DNA from 2 places in the Mesobacillus sp. ABV4_180 genome. Region 1 is predicted to be linked to the other one. Evidence: predicted binding sites of a transcription regulator. Region 1 holds the regulator's gene; the other holds the start of a gene.
The links. The regulator Rex, encoded in region 1, represses fermentation and respiration genes when NADH is low (regulators of the CRP and FNR family bind a similar motif). The targets are predictions, from matches to a motif close to TTGTGAAATATTTCACAA.
Positions count from the first base shown of each region.

Region 1 (7,793 bases):
TGAAAGAATTTTCTTGAACATAAAAGCCTCTCCTATAAATGCTCAGAAGTATTATCGTTAGAACGTTTTAGAATACATTGATTGTAGTATTTACTTTTTATGTTAAAATTACCCGACTATTAGAATAGTAATTATCCTTCTGTTTTCGTATATTTTTTCTTGCTAAACAGAATAATGAAATGAGCAGAAGTGGGATGAAAACTGAGCATAGAGTTAATAAAGTCTTGGTACGCAAATTTTAACAACACAAAAAACCACTCCCTAATTTTTATAGGAAGTGGTTTTTGCTATTGATACAAATTATTAAGATGACTTCTTCTCAAATGGGAGGAAAATAGCACAAATGTATGGCTATGGCCTTACATCATGCCGCCCATGCCGCCCATACCGCTCATGTCAGGCATACCTGAACCAGCTGGTTCTGGAATGTCAGCAACTACTGCTTCTGTAGTCAAGAACATAGCAGATACGGATGCTGCATTTTGAAGTGCAGAACGTGTAACTTTAGTTGGGTCAACGATACCAGCTTCGATCATGTTCACCCATGCGCCAGTTGCAGCGTTGAAGCCTGTTCCGACTTCTTCGCGCTTCAAGCGCTCAACGATAACAGAGCCTTCAAGGCCAGCGTTGTGAGCGATTTGGCGAACTGGTTCTTCCATAGCACGAAGGACGATGTTCACACCAGTAGCTTCGTCGCCTTCTGCCTGGATTTCAGATACTTTCGTGTATACGTTTAGAAGCGCAACGCCACCACCGGATACGATACCTTCTTCAACTGCAGCGCGAGTTGAGTTAAGAGCATCTTCAATACGAAGCTTGCGTTCTTTCAATTCCGTTTCAGTAGCAGCACCAACTTTGATGACTGCAACACCGCCAGCTAGCTTAGCAAGGCGCTCTTGTAATTTTTCTCGGTCAAATTCAGAAGTTGTTTCTTCCATTTGAACGCGGATCTGGTTCACACGGCCAGCGATTTGTGCGCTGTCTCCAGCACCTTCAACGATAGTCGTGTTTTCTTTTGAAACAACAACTTTAGAAGCGCGTCCTAAAGAAGTGATTGTTGCAGACTTAAGGTCACGGCCTAACTCTTCAGTGATTACTTCACCGCCAGTTAGTGCTGCGATGTCCTCAAGCATAGCTTTACGGCGGTCACCAAAGCCAGGAGCCTTGACAGCAACTGCGTTGAATGTTCCGCGAAGCTTGTTAACTACTAATGTAGCAAGTGCTTCACCTTCAACATCTTCAGCAATCATCAATAATGGCTTGCCTTGCTGTACAACTTGCTCAAGTACAGGAAGGATTTCCTGGATGCTTGCGATTTTCTTGTCAGTGATCAGGATATATGGGTTTTCAAGAACTGCTTCCATCTTGTCAGAATCAGTTACCATGTATGGAGATGCATATCCGCGGTCGAACTGCATACCTTCAACAACGTCCAATTCTGTAGTGAAGCCTTTAGATTCTTCAATCGTGATAACGCCGTCGTTTCCAACGCGCTCCATCGCTTCAGCAATCAATTGGCCAACTTCTTCGTCAGCAGCAGAGATAGCTGCAACTTGTGCAATAGAAGCTTTGCCTTCGATTGGCTTAGAGATAGCCTTTAATTCTTCAACAGCTGTAGCAACAGCCTTTTCCATTCCTTTGCGGATGCCCATTGGGTTAGCACCGGCAGTTACGTTCTTAAGACCTTCGCGGATCATCGCTTGAGCAAGAACTGTTGCAGTCGTAGTACCGTCACCAGCAACATCGTTCGTCTTGCTTGCTACTTCAGCAACAAGCTTAGCACCCATGTTTTCGAATGCATCTTCAAGTTCGATTTCTTTTGCGATTGTCACACCATCGTTCGTGATTAGTGGAGAACCGAATTTCTTCTCAAGAACCACGTTGCGTCCCTTTGGTCCAAGAGTTACTTTTACTGCATTCGCAAGAGAATCTACCCCGCGAAGCATCGCACGGCGTGCTTCTTCACTGAACTTAATTTCTTTTGCCATCGTAAAAAAACCTCCTCGAATTTTTGAATTTTATATTCCTTAAATTAGTGTCCAGCTCCAGCGCCTAGTCCCTCGAGTCGCTTCGGTCTGTCCAATGAAGTCAAAGAGCGACTTCACTGGCCAGCCTTCCAGCGCTTTTCGGGCCTGACCAAGGCGCTTCCGCTTTTCTATTCTACAACTGCAAGAATGTCGTTTTCACGCAAGATCAGGTATTCAGTTCCCTGGTACTTCACTTCTGTACCTGCGTATTTTGAGAAGATAATGCGGTCGCCAACTGCAACTTCAAGAGCAACACGCTCTCCGTTGTCAAGTACGCGGCCAGTGCCTACAGCTACTACTTTACCTTCTTGAGGTTTTTCTTTCGCTGTGTCGGGTAAAACGATACCGCTTGCAGTTTTTTCTTCAGACTCAACAAGCTCGATAATAATGCGATCTCCTAGTGGCTTGATCAAGTGAAACAACCTCCTCAAATTATATGTAGATTATTTATTAGCACTCTCCTCATTAGAGTGCTAACACAATTTATATAATAATGAATCTCTATTTTTTTTGCAAGCATGAAGTCCAATTTTTTTTAGAAAATTTGCCCTTATTTCCTTTCTCGGATTCCTGTGACAACAATCGACTTTTTTCGTTATTTTCAATAACAGCCTGGCTAAAAATGGCCACCTTAAAGAGTATGCCGGATCAAGAAATTTTTAACCAAAAAGTTGAGCAGACACCCTGATATTTGAACTTTGCAGATGGTTACTAGTAAAATGGATAGATAGCATCGTGGAACTTTTATTGCTTTAGACCGTATAACATGAAAAGGCTTTTGAAGGAGATTATCATATTGAAAAAGGAATATTGGTACGTCATTATCGCCTATATCGTCATGCAGCTTTCAAGCCTGATCGGGATTCCGATCGTCGCCTTCATTGGAGCGGCAATGGGAAAGAGCCTGGAGGAAATGGAAACCCTCTCGATTCCGTACTGGCTCGTGATCAGCTTTTCGCTGACACTTCTAATTGTGCTGTTGATTTTAAGGAAAGAAAAGACCGTTCAGGCTGATTTGCGGGACGCGGCTACGCCGGCAAGCTCTGCTGCCTGGGCAATTGCCGGTGTGTTTCTCGCTCTATTCGCCCAATCGATTGCCGGCAGTATTGAAAATATGATCGGCATCGAAATGGGTTCCGAAAATACACAGGAGATCATTAAACTGATTGAGAACTTCCCTATAGTTATCCTGGTCAGTTCGATCATCGGTCCGATTTTAGAAGAGATCGTCTTCCGGAAAATCATCTTCGGCAGCCTTCATAAGAAAATGAACTTCTTTTTTGCCGCGCTGATCAGCTCCGTGATCTTCGCCCTGGCGCATTTTGAGCCGGAGCACGTGATCTTATACTCAGCGATGGGCTTCACCTTTGCATTTCTTTATGTAAAAACAAAGCGGATCATCGTTCCGATCATCGCCCACGTTACAATGAATACAATGGTTGTCCTGCTTCAATCCGTATTCCGGGAAGACATTGAGAGAATGATAAAAGAAGCAGAGAAAATTCAAAGCTTTATTGGGGGATTTTAAGTTATGAAGCAATCGCCTTTATTTTCAGGCATTGTCTACATCTTGTTAGGCACCTTATTCACCTATTTCGCGATCCAGAATGTGAACGAGTCAGGCTGGGGATTTTTCTCCTATCTCCTCGTCGCGCTTGCCCTTTCGACTTTGGTTCGGGCATCCGGATGATCCTGTTCCATTTCAAATTGAAGCAAATCCAGAAAAAATAGCCCCTTCATCACGAAGGAGCTTTTTTTTATTCTGCGATTTCACTGTCTGTCGGATAATGTTTCAGGAAATAAATCAATGATTGCAGTTCAACAGCCAGGTCTATATGGTGAATTCTGATTGAAGATGGCACATTCAGCCTGGCAGGCGTGAAGTTCAGGATCCCCTTAATATTCGCTTGCACCAATCGGTCCGTAATCGGCTGCGCTACAGCTGATGGAACAGTCAGGATCGCAACCTGAATGCCTTCCTCGACAACTACTTTATCCAGGTCATCCATATGGAAGACCCGTACGTCGCCGATTTGTGTACCTACCTTACCAGGATCGACATCGAAAGCAATTTCGATTTTCGTATTGTTGTTCTTCGAAAAATTATAATTCAAGAACGCCGTTCCCAGATTACCGACACCGATCAAGGCTACTTTCGTAAGTTCATCCTGATCCAATGTCTTCCTGAAAAAGGTCAGCAGGTAATTCACATTGTAGCCGTATCCCTTTTTACCCAATGCCCCAAAGTAGGAAAAATCCCTTCTGATTGTCGCTGAATCTACTTTTACCGCTTCACTTAACTCTGCAGATGATACCCTTTGCTTTCCTGAAGAATGCAAGTTCAATAAGAATCGGTAATACAGCGGCAAACGTTTTGCGGTTGCCTGCGGAATCTTCATAGCATCGTTCGTCATTCTCCATCCTCCACCCTGTCCGAATTTCTACTTCAGCTTCTCTTCTCTCTTAAAATCGCCGTTTTTCCCGCCGGTTTTTTCGACTAAATACGTCTTGCCGATCACCATGCCTTTGTCGACGGCCTTACACATATCATAAACAGTCAGCGCACATGCTGAAGCTGCTGTTAACGCTTCCATTTCTACACCTGTATTCCCTTTCGTTTTTACAGATGCTGAGATGTTTAAAATATAGTCACTTCCATTTTGCTCCCAATCGAACGAAAGGTCAATGCCTGTTAATGGAAGCGGGTGGCACATCGGGATGATTTCAGACGTCTTTTTCGCCGCCATAATGCCAGCTACCTGTGCAACTGCCAGTACATCCCCTTTTTTCATTTTATTTTCAGTTATCCTTACATATATATCCTCATTCACGGTTATGCTTGAATGGGCTAATGCCGTGCGGACCGTCTCAGGTTTGTCGCTGACATCGACCATTTTCGCTCTGCCTTCATCATTAAAATGCGTAAATTCTGCCATGTTCAAGCTCCTCTCATCCAAATGATACACTATTTTCACAAACTTGTGTGTGAACTTTGTTTCTATGTTCACAAATACAATGATCAATCGCATATATTGCCGTGCCTATAGTAATGGGTTACACTATTTCTAAGGCAATAGAGGTGAAAAAATAATGATATTATTACAGGTTAATCAGCTATCAAAATATTTTGCTGCTGATCTTATTTTATCGAATATAAAGTTTGAAATACAGACCCGTGACAGAGTTGCACTAGTCGGCCGTAACGGCGCAGGCAAATCCACCCTGCTGAAAATCATCGCCGGCTACGAATCACATGACGGAGGAGAAATCATCCGCCCTAAAGGTACGTCTATTGGCTATTTAGCCCAGAATACCGGACTGGAGTCAGAGAAAAGCATTTGGGATGAAATGCTGTCCGTTTTTGAGCACCTGCACAGGATGGAAAAGAATCTGCGCAACTTGGAAGAAAAAATGTCGGATCCTGACATCCTGTCGAACAATACCGAATACGAGCGAGTCCTGAAAGAATATGATCTTCTGCAGGTGCAATTCAAGGAAAAGGGCGGCTATCAATATGAAGCGGATATTCGTTCCGTGCTGCACGGCCTGAACTTCCATTCTTTTGATTATTCCACAAAAATCTCAACTCTAAGCGGCGGACAGAAAACCAGGCTCGCCCTGGCAAAGCTGCTGTTGACCCGTCCGGATATCCTGATCCTGGACGAGCCGACAAACCATTTGGACATTGATACGCTCTCCTGGCTTGAGCAATATTTGCAGGGGTATGACGGGGCGATCCTGATCGTTTCCCATGACCGCTACTTTCTTGATAAAGTCGTCAACCAGGTATATGAAATTTCGCGCCATCAGCTGATGAAGTTTCCGGGCAATTATAGCTCTTATTTGGATCAGAAAGCGGAAAATTATGAGCGTGACCTTAAATTGTATGAGAAACAACAGGATGAGATTGCCAAGCTGCAGGATTTTATCCAGCGGAATCTCGCGCGTGCCTCCACGACCAAACGTGCCCAGAGCCGCCGCAAGCAGCTTGAGAAGATCGACAGGATGGACAGGCCATTAGGCGATGAAAAATCCGCTTCCTTCAGCTTTCAAATCGAACGGCAGAGCGGCAATGACGTCCTTAAGGCTGATTCACTTGCTGTAGGCTACAGAAACGAAGCCGTTTCCGAAAATATCACATTTAACCTTTCACGCGGCGATAGCACTGCACTTGTCGGTCCGAATGGTGTGGGAAAGTCTACATTACTGAAGACGATCGTTGAAAAATTGCCTAGGATTGCAGGGAGTATCCAGTACGGTTCCAACGTCTCGATTGGCTACTACGATCAAGAACAGGCCGAACTCAGCTCCAATAAAAAGGTTTTGAATGAACTTTGGGATGAGTACCCTTTGAAACAGGAAAAAGAAATCCGGACTGTCCTTGGGAATTTCCTCTTCTCAGGTGATGATGTCCTTAAAATCGTCTCAACCCTGAGCGGCGGCGAAAAGGCTCGTTTGGCACTTGCAAAGCTGATGCTGCAAAAATCCAACTTCTTGATCCTGGACGAACCAACGAACCATCTGGACCTCGACAGTAAGGAAGTCCTTGAAAATGCCCTGATCGATTATCCGGGCACGATCCTTTTCGTTTCGCATGACCGTTATTTTATCAACAGGATTTCCACAAAAGTCATCGAACTCGACCGTGCAGGTGCTACCGAATATCTTGGGGATTACGATTATTACCTTGAGAAGAAGTTGGAGCAGGAAGAACTGAAGGCACTCGCCGAACAGGCAGCCAAAGCAACTGGCAGCATAGCAGAGTCAGCCAAACAGGATAAATCCTCCTACCAGCAGGATAAAGAAGCAAAGAAATTAGAGCGCCAGCGCAAACGCCGGATGGAAGAAGTCGAAGCAACCATTGAAACGCTCGAATTGGAAGTTGCAGAATACGAAGAATTGCTTTGTGATCCTGATATCTTCCATAATCACGAAAAAACAACTGAAATCAATAATAAAATCGAAGCCATGAAAGAGAAACTCGATGAACTGATGGAAGAGTGGACAGAGCTGGCATAGAAATTGAAGAAGCCGGGCGCAAGAATGAAGTGCCTGGTTTTTTTAATTATCTCGCTTTGATTAAGGGCACAAGTTTTGTCTTCATGTGACCGTTATGCGATACTTTTCTGGTTGACGGGCACAAGTTTCCTATTTATGTGACCGTCATGCGAATCTTATCTGGTTGACGGGCACAAGTTTCGTTTTCATGTGACCGTTATGCGATACTTTTCTGGTTGACGGGCACAAGTTTCGCCCTTATGTGACCGTCATGCGTATCTTTTCTGGTTGACGGGCACAAGTTTCCTCTTCATGTGACCGTCATGCGTATCTTTTCTGCTTGAGGGGCACAAGTTTCGCCCTTATGTGACCGTCATGCGTATCTTTTCTGGTTGACGGGCACAAGCTTCGTCCTTATGTAACCGTCATGCGTATCTTTTCTGGTTGACGGGCACAAGCTTCGTCCTTATGTAACCGTCATGCGTATCTTTTCTGGTTGACGGGCACGAGTTTTGTTTTCATGTGACCGTCATGCCTATCCTTTCTGGTTGACGGGCACAAGTTTCGCCCTTATGTGACCTTCATGCGATACTTTTCTGGTTGACGGGTACAAGTTTCCTCTTCATGTGACCGTCATGCGTATCTTTTCTGCTTGAGGGGCACAAGTTTCGTTCTTATGTGACCGTCATGCGTATCTTTTCTGGTTGACGGGCACAAGCTTCGTCCTTATGTAACCGTCATGCGTATCTTTTCTGGTTGACGGGCACG
Region 1 is NZ_JBSWTJ010000001.1:46,611-54,403, forward strand. It holds gene groL (chaperonin GroEL) at 360-1,988, opposite strand; gene groES (co-chaperone GroES) at 2,156-2,440, opposite strand; gene ACXAEA_RS00205 (lysostaphin resistance A-like protein) at 2,824-3,555, shown strand; partial or broken gene ACXAEA_RS00210 (YdiK family protein) at 3,559-3,758, shown strand; gene ACXAEA_RS00215 (redox-sensing transcriptional repressor Rex) at 3,785-4,441, opposite strand; gene moaC (cyclic pyranopterin monophosphate synthase MoaC) at 4,469-4,963, opposite strand; gene ACXAEA_RS00225 (ABC-F family ATP-binding cassette domain-containing protein) at 5,118-7,046, shown strand.

Region 2 (7,793 bases), 3.4 Mb from region 1:
AAATGTAGTGATTTTCGGCAAAATAGGGGTACAGGAAGAATAGAACAAATAAGGGGGATTTACATGGTTTGGATGGAAACGAAAAAAATCATCATCGTTGTGATAGGGTCTCTTTTAAATGCAATGTCATTAAACTTTTTCTTAATCCCGGCAAATGTCTATGCCAGCGGCTTTACGGGAATTGCGCAGCTCATCTCGAGCATACTCGGAGCATATGCACCATTTAATATTTCTACCGGTATTCTGCTTTTGCTTTTGAATATCCCGGTGACTATTCTTGGCTGGAAGAAGGTAGGAAGGTCCTTTACTTTATATAGTTTCATCTCAGTAGCGCTATCATCCTTCTTTCTTGAAATCCTTCCGGTAAAAGAAGTGTCCAGTGATATTTTGCTGAATGCAGTTTTTGGAGGCGTCATTGCCGCGTTGGGTGTTGGTCTGACACTGAAATGGGGTGCATCAACAGGGGGGATGGATATCATTGCAATGGTGCTGTCCCGTATGAATGATCGTCCGGTTGGTACATATTTCTTTGCTTTGAATGGCATCATTATAATGACAGCTGGATATATTTTTGGATGGGAAAATGCATTATATACCCTGGTAGCTCTTTATGTCTCTACCAGGGTAATCGATGCCATTCATACCCGCCATGAAAAATTGACCGCCATGATCGTTACCAAGAACTCGGATGAATTGAAAAAGGCCATTCATGACAAATTGGTGCGAGGAATCACGCTTCTGCCGGCAAAAGGAGCTTTTTCAGGAGAGGAAAAGGAAATGCTGGTCATCGTGATAACAAGATATGAATTGTATGACCTTGAACACATCATCAAAGAAGTCGATCCACATGCGTTCACGAACATTGTTGAGACTGCAGGGATCTTCGGGTTTTTCAGGAAGGAGTAATCTTTGAAACGGAGGATCGTGAATGAGGAAAATCAGCTTATTGATTATTTTATTGATGATGGCTGTGGCACCTGCCCTGGCAATTGGTGAAGAAAAGCAAGCATCAAGAACAACAGATTTCAGCTTCTATGTGGACCCTGCAGCCGGTCCGGAAAAAGCGGTGTTTGAACTAGTGTTGCAGAATAACGGGAATGTTCCGCTATCATTTGAATTTCCGACATCACAAAAATACGAGATCACCGTCATTGATGCAAAAAAGAAAAAGGTGTATCAATACTCTGAAGGAAAAGCCTTCGCCCAGGCTTTCCAGACGGTGACTGTGAAGCCGCAGGAGAAAATCAAATGGAACGAAATCTGGGACTACTCATCTTCTGGTAAAAGGGTACCAGAAGGGGATTACACTGTGACCGCTCAACTGGCGGCCATTAGTGTCAATGGCAGGCCTATTGGGGATGTGAAGCTTAAGACAGACACAAAAACAATGTATATCCCCGGTGAAAATCCGGTCTTTAAGGGACTCACTGCAGAGGGAAGCCAGGGTTCATATAAAGTAAGCGGAGAAGCCAGGCCGATCAACGGAAGGTTTTATTATTCGGTGGAAGACGGGCATAATGAATTGATTCCTGAAACTGAGATCATTACCGATGTGAAATACCCCCAATGGAAGACGTTCACAATTGATCTTTCTATCCCTGTGAACAAGCTTCCCCAAAATGGCTCACTCATCCTGAATCTTTACGAACGAAGCAAGGACGGGGAAATCATCCACACTTACCCTGTTTTGCTGGAAAGGTTCAATAATCAGTAAAAGCAAAAGCTGGCGGGAGCTCCGCCAGCTTTTGCTTTACTTGCTTTCGATTGAATTCAGCTCGTCCTGAAATGACCGAAGCTGCTCTTTTTCAGCCATCGTCGTATTGGCATAGGCTGAAGATAGAGCATTTTTTGCCGTACTCATAGCTGCTGACTGTTCCGCAGGCTCCGCTGTCTTAGCTAATTGAACAGCTTTCCTTGCTTCCTGAAATAGCCTGTTTCCCATTTAGATTCCTCCCAAAGAGGATTCTTTGACATGAGCCATCTTTTGAGCTTCAGCTTCGGCATATGTGGTGTGGTAAGGGATTCTTTGATCATGCTTGGCGACAGTATCTACACCTTGCTGTACAAAACGTTTGGATTTATTGCTTTTACCCATCGTTTACCCCTCCATCAACGAGCGAATTTGAAACAGGCTAAAAACCCGCTTCACTGATAGTATGCTCTTTCGGTTTAAAATCAACCGGTCCAGGAACAGGTTCTATTTGGCAGGATAATGAAGAGTAAAGGACATTTTGAATCTGAAATAGCAGTGAAATGTGCAAGAAAGACAAGTTAAAGGACATTTTGAAGGTGAAGTAGCAATGAAATGTCCAAGAAAGACAAGTTAAAGGACATTTTGAAGGTGAAGTAGCAATGAAATGTCCAAGAAAGACAAGTTAAAGGACATTTTGAAGATGAAGAAGCAATGAAATGTCCAAGAAAGACAAGTTACTGGACATTTTGAAACTGAAGAAGCAATGAAATGTCCAAGAAAGACAAGTTAAAGGACATTTTGAAGATGAAGAAGCAATGAAATGTCCAAGAAATCCATGCTAATGAACATTTTCGGCAAGATAAACCGCAAAAACGTCCGATAGAGCTGGAGCTATCGGACGTTTTAAACTCGGTCATCAAACAGTATTCAATTTAAAGTGCCTTCAAATTCAGCAAATCATTTAAGTAAATGCCGATTCCATCTTCTTCATTGGATAGGGTGATATCATTAGCGATATTTTTTACAACGTCAATGGCATTGCCCATTGCGATGCCGCGTCCTGCGTACTCAAGCATATCTAAATCATTGTCTTCGTCGCCGAAGGCAATGATTCTTTCAGGCGGAATCTGGAAATAGTCAGATGCTTTCTTTAAGCCGACAGCTTTGTTCAATCCATATTTTACAATTTCAACGACATGGAATGGAGCCGCCCAGCTTCTGTGGTCGATTACTTCTGCATGGACTTCTGACAGGTGGGCACGTATTTTTTTTACGTCCTCCTCCTCAGAATGGATAAGCATGCTCGTTGGTGACGTCTTCAAGTATCTTCTAAGATCGCCGGTCGTGATGTTGGGGTTGCCCAGGTTGAAGATATCCATCAATTTCTCGTCATGATAGTGTACATACACATCGTCGATTACTTCGGCGATAATGTTGTGGTATTTGAAATCATCGAGTGCCTCGACAATATCCTTCGCAACATCGATTGAAAGAGGAGAATGATGGACTCCCCAGCTTGTGTCCAGAGGATGATGGACGAACGCGCCGTTAAAATTCACAATCGGAGTGTCCAACTTCAGCTCATGATAGTACATTTCGCTTGAACGGAATGGTCTTCCGGTAGCGATCATGACTACGTGGCCTGCTTCACGTGCTTTTTGGATAACCCGCTTATTCTTTTCTGAAATGGTTTTATCATCTGTAAGTAAAGTGCCGTCAAGGTCTAATGCAATTAAGTGTTTTTCAGCCATAAATACTCCTTTTATAAATCAATTTTTTTAATGTTATGCGTTTGATTGGCTCTTTTTTCATAAGAGTTCTACAATACATATATTGGATGCTGGTTAAATTGTTGTATAACCACTATGGTAACCATTTTACATATAAATTGTAAAAAAATCATTTTACGGACTTAAAAGAGCGGTAAATTTTATACAGCTCATGTTTCTGGGAGGGGTTAAAGTTGATTTTAGTCGAAAAAAAGCGCATTGGACATATTCCCGTTCTTCATATCGCAAAACAAAAACAATTTTCTGAAAGAATGCCATTGATTGTTTTCCTGCATGGATTCACGAGCACGAAAGAGCGCAATCTGCATCCTGCTTACCTTTTTGCCGAAAAAGGGTTCCGGGTGATCATGCCTTCAGCAAAATATCACGGGGAACGCGGTGAGGGATTAACTGAAAAGGAATTAGGCTTCCGTTTTTGGGAAATCGTTATGACATCGATCGAAGAACTGGTGACAATCAAAAATGAATTAGTTGCTGAAGGGCTGGTGGATCATTCAAGAATTGGTGTTGCAGGAACGTCCATGGGTGGCATCACGACTCTTGGTGCAATGGCCAAGTATGATTGGATCAAAGCAGGAGTAAGTTTGATGGGGAATCCGGCATTTGAACAGTTTGCCTTATGGCAGCTGAATGAAATGGAAAAGCGAAATGTGAAATTAGAGCTTTCCCAGCATCAAATTTCTGATTTGCTGAATCAGCTGAAAGAATACGATCTCAGCCTGCAAGCTGAAAAATTGAAAAAGCGTCCGCTGATGTTCTGGCATGGGAAGCTTGATACTGTCGTTCCGTATGAAGCTGCCTATCATTTTTATGAGCAAAACAGGAAAAGCTATGAGGGTACAGACGGTTTATTTGAATTCATTACAGATGAGAATGCCGGACATATTGTATCGAATGCTGGTATAATCGCGACAGCAGAATGGTTTGAAAAACACATATAATGTCTTTCTGCTTTAAATGATGATAAATCATTGTTATGATAGGAATAAGTATCAGCTATAAAAGGAGTGTTCACCAATGGATCAGGATTTGAAAGATAGCATGATGGGTGCGCTTGAGATGGTCGTCGACCCTGAACTTGGCGTAGATATCGTTAATTTGGGGCTTGTATATGATGTGGATTTGAATGAGGAAGGACTTGCAACAGTTACAATGACTTTGACTTCAATGGGATGCCCTCTTGCAGGAACAATTGTCGAGCAGGTAAAACTTGCACTATCTGACTTGCCTGAAGTTAAAGATACAGAAGTAAACATCGTATTCAACCCGCCATGGTCAAAGGATATGATGTCCCGTTACGCAAAAATCGCCCTTGGCGTGAGAGATTAAATTATAGTAAACAGATGGGCAGCAGGGATCAATCCTGCTGCTTTTATTGTGAGGTCACAAAATTGTCATAGACTACGTGTAATCAGTCCCTTTTATGTGAGGTAGTTCACTTAAACATGATGGAAACCCTTATATACTTTATATAGTGAAGTATAAAGGAGGGGCCAGATGATGTTTGCGAGAGATTTTAACAAGGACCCATTCATAGTGATTTGGGAACTGACAAGAGCCTGCCAACTTAAATGCCTGCACTGCCGTGCGGAAGCCCAATATAGAAGAGATCCGCGTGAATTATCCTTTGAAGAGGGGAAAGCGCTCATCGATCAGATACATGAAATGAATAACCCGATGCTAGTGTTCACAGGCGGAGACCCGCTGATGAGGGAGGACGTGTTTGATATTGCTGAGTACGCCGTGAAAAAAGGTGTGCGTGTGTCCATGACTCCAAGCGCGACGCCGAATGTCACGAAAGAAGCAATTGAAAAGGCGAAAGATGTTGGATTATCCCGCTGGGCATTCAGTATAGACGGACCAACTGCCGAGGTCCATGATCATTTCCGGGGGACTGCAGGATCGTTTGATTTGACGATGGAACGGATCAAATACTTGCATGAATTAAAAATCCCAATTCAAATCAACACGGTGATTTCACGCTATAATATCGATTATCTGGATGAAATGGCCAAGATGGTGGAAGACCTGGATTGTGTATTGTGGAGTGTGTTTTTCCTAGTGCCGACAGGGCGTGGCCAGGAGAAGGATATGATTTCGCCTGTTGAGCATGAAAAAGTGTTTACTTGGCTGTATGAGTTGAGCAAGCGAGTAAAGTTTGACATCAAAACAACTGCTGCCCAGCATTATCGCCGTGTAGTTATCCAAAATAAGATGCGCGAAGCAAAAGAACATACTGAAGAAATTGATTATCTGGCAGCATTGACCAAGGAAGGCCTCACGGGTTCGATTGATGGTCTTGGGAGGGCACCTAAAGGGGTCAATGACGGGAATGGATTTGTATTCATCTCACATATTGGAGACGTTTATCCAAGCGGACTTTTGCCAGTTAAAGCAGGCAATGTCAGAGAGCAGCCGATTGCCGAGATCTACAGGGAGTCACCTGTTTTCAAATCATTGAGAAATCCAGATGAATATAAGGGAAAATGCGGTGTGTGTGAGTTCAGGCATGTTTGCGGCGGATCCCGTTCACGTGCCTATGCGATGACAGGAGATTATCTGGAGAGCGAGCCGTTTTGCGTTTATATTCCAAAAGCGTTGCGAAAGCAGAAACAAAGTTAAAATAAGGACTGATTTTCTGCAAAAAGTGAAGTTAGCATATAGGAAAGCGAGTGGAGACAATCAAATGGCTCCACTCGCTTTTTATAATAACTCTTTCAGTCTTAATCGATTGAACAGAATACTGCCGGACAGTTTTCGCAGCCGATTTCCTGTCGCAAATAATCGACGTCATGGATCAGGATTTTTCCCTTTTTGATTGAGATGATGCCCTCGCGCTTCAGCTCGTTCAGGATACGGTTCGTACTCTCACGCGATGTTCCGCAGAAGTTAGCGAGCTCCTGGTTTGTCAGCGGCAGGTCAATCAAAATGCCTGTTTCCAAATGGACTCCATAGCTGTTTGTCATTCGGATCAGGGTAGAGAATAATGCGCCTTTTTTTCCGTTAAGCACAAGATCTCGGAATTTTGTCTGTGTTTTTCGGAAATGGTCGCTCATCCATTTCATGAATTCAAAAGCCAGGGAAGGATTCTGGAAAATTTCTTTCTCGATGACATCTTTTCTGATTGCAGCAATTTTCGCATCTTCAAGGATCAACGCACTTAAAAGATATCTTGGTGCCTCCGTGAATAACGTCAATTCTCCACAAATATCATTTTCTCCGCAAATCCTCAGCGCAAGCTCGCGGCCGTCCTGGGTGACCTTGCTGATTTGGACCTTGCCTCCTAGGATCAAGTAAAGCTCCTCCGCCTCCATGCCTTCCTGGAACAAATAAGTTCCTTTCTTTACACTGATCGTACGGTCAGCAAATTGGAGTAATTCTTTTATTTCAATCGAATGAGTCACTTTAGTTGTATTTGGCATGGTCATCACCCTTTGTTTATTTTTGGCACTGCTAAAGTATTGTAGATGAATCTTAACAGAGATGAAGCTAATTTAAATCAGGTTAAGTACAGTTGATTTTCCTGGCAAATTATCTATTGTCACAATAATAACACCGGCGTAGTGTTAACCGAATATCGAAAGACCAATTGTCAAAATGTCGTCACAAATATCAGGCTTTATGTTCATAATTTAGAAACAAATAATCTTAATCCTATTATATCGGCAAGCAATCGATTAGGAATCGGTGGTTTGGATCTATCTGTGACGTTTTGTTGAACAAAGAATAATCACATATTATTAACAGGGATTTTTTTCGCTATACTCTCACAGCTTCATTTAATGGTATTCATTTTCCTATCCAATAATATGACAACATATTGACAATTAATGCGAAAAAACACTGTCCATGCAGTTTTTATGTTGTAATATAGATATAAGGATAAAATCTACTATTTTAATAGAGGACTATTGATGTTACTGTGAGAATATTAACAGTTAACAATTTTACTAATTGTTACAATGTCAATAATCATAACTTCTATAATTGGAGTTGACACATATGGTGAAAAACATCATTAAAGACCAATTGAATAGACCGCTGCGCGATTTGCGTATTTCTGTTATAGATCGATGTAACTTCCGCTGCCAGTACTGTATGCCTGCGGAGGTTTTCGGACCGGACTTCGCTTTCCTTCCAAAAAGCGAGTTATTGTCATATGAAGAAATTGAGCGTGTGGCTAAATTGTTTATCGGGCTGGGCGTGGAAAAAATCAGGCTTACAGGCGGCGAGCCATTAATGCGAAAAGATTTGCCTGTCCTTGTTAAAAAACTGAACGAGATTGAAGGATTGAAGGATATCGCCTTGAC
Region 2 is NZ_JBSWTJ010000001.1:3,431,135-3,438,927, reverse strand. It holds gene ACXAEA_RS17615 (YitT family protein) at 64-906, shown strand; gene ACXAEA_RS17610 (BsuPI-related putative proteinase inhibitor) at 929-1,714, shown strand; gene ACXAEA_RS17605 (DUF3813 domain-containing protein) at 1,751-1,942, opposite strand; gene ACXAEA_RS17600 (hypothetical protein) at 1,943-2,095, opposite strand; gene ACXAEA_RS17595 (Cof-type HAD-IIB family hydrolase) at 2,626-3,444, opposite strand; gene ACXAEA_RS17590 (prolyl oligopeptidase family serine peptidase) at 3,657-4,424, shown strand; gene ACXAEA_RS17585 (metal-sulfur cluster assembly factor) at 4,501-4,812, shown strand; gene ACXAEA_RS17580 (TIGR04053 family radical SAM/SPASM domain-containing protein) at 4,984-6,105, shown strand; gene ACXAEA_RS17575 (Crp/Fnr family transcriptional regulator) at 6,207-6,905, opposite strand; gene moaA (GTP 3',8-cyclase MoaA) at 7,486-7,793, shown strand, end outside.
Region 2: a site for Rex is predicted at 4,907-4,924, ahead of ACXAEA_RS17580 (TIGR04053 family radical SAM/SPASM domain-containing protein). Genes of this name have one in related genera too.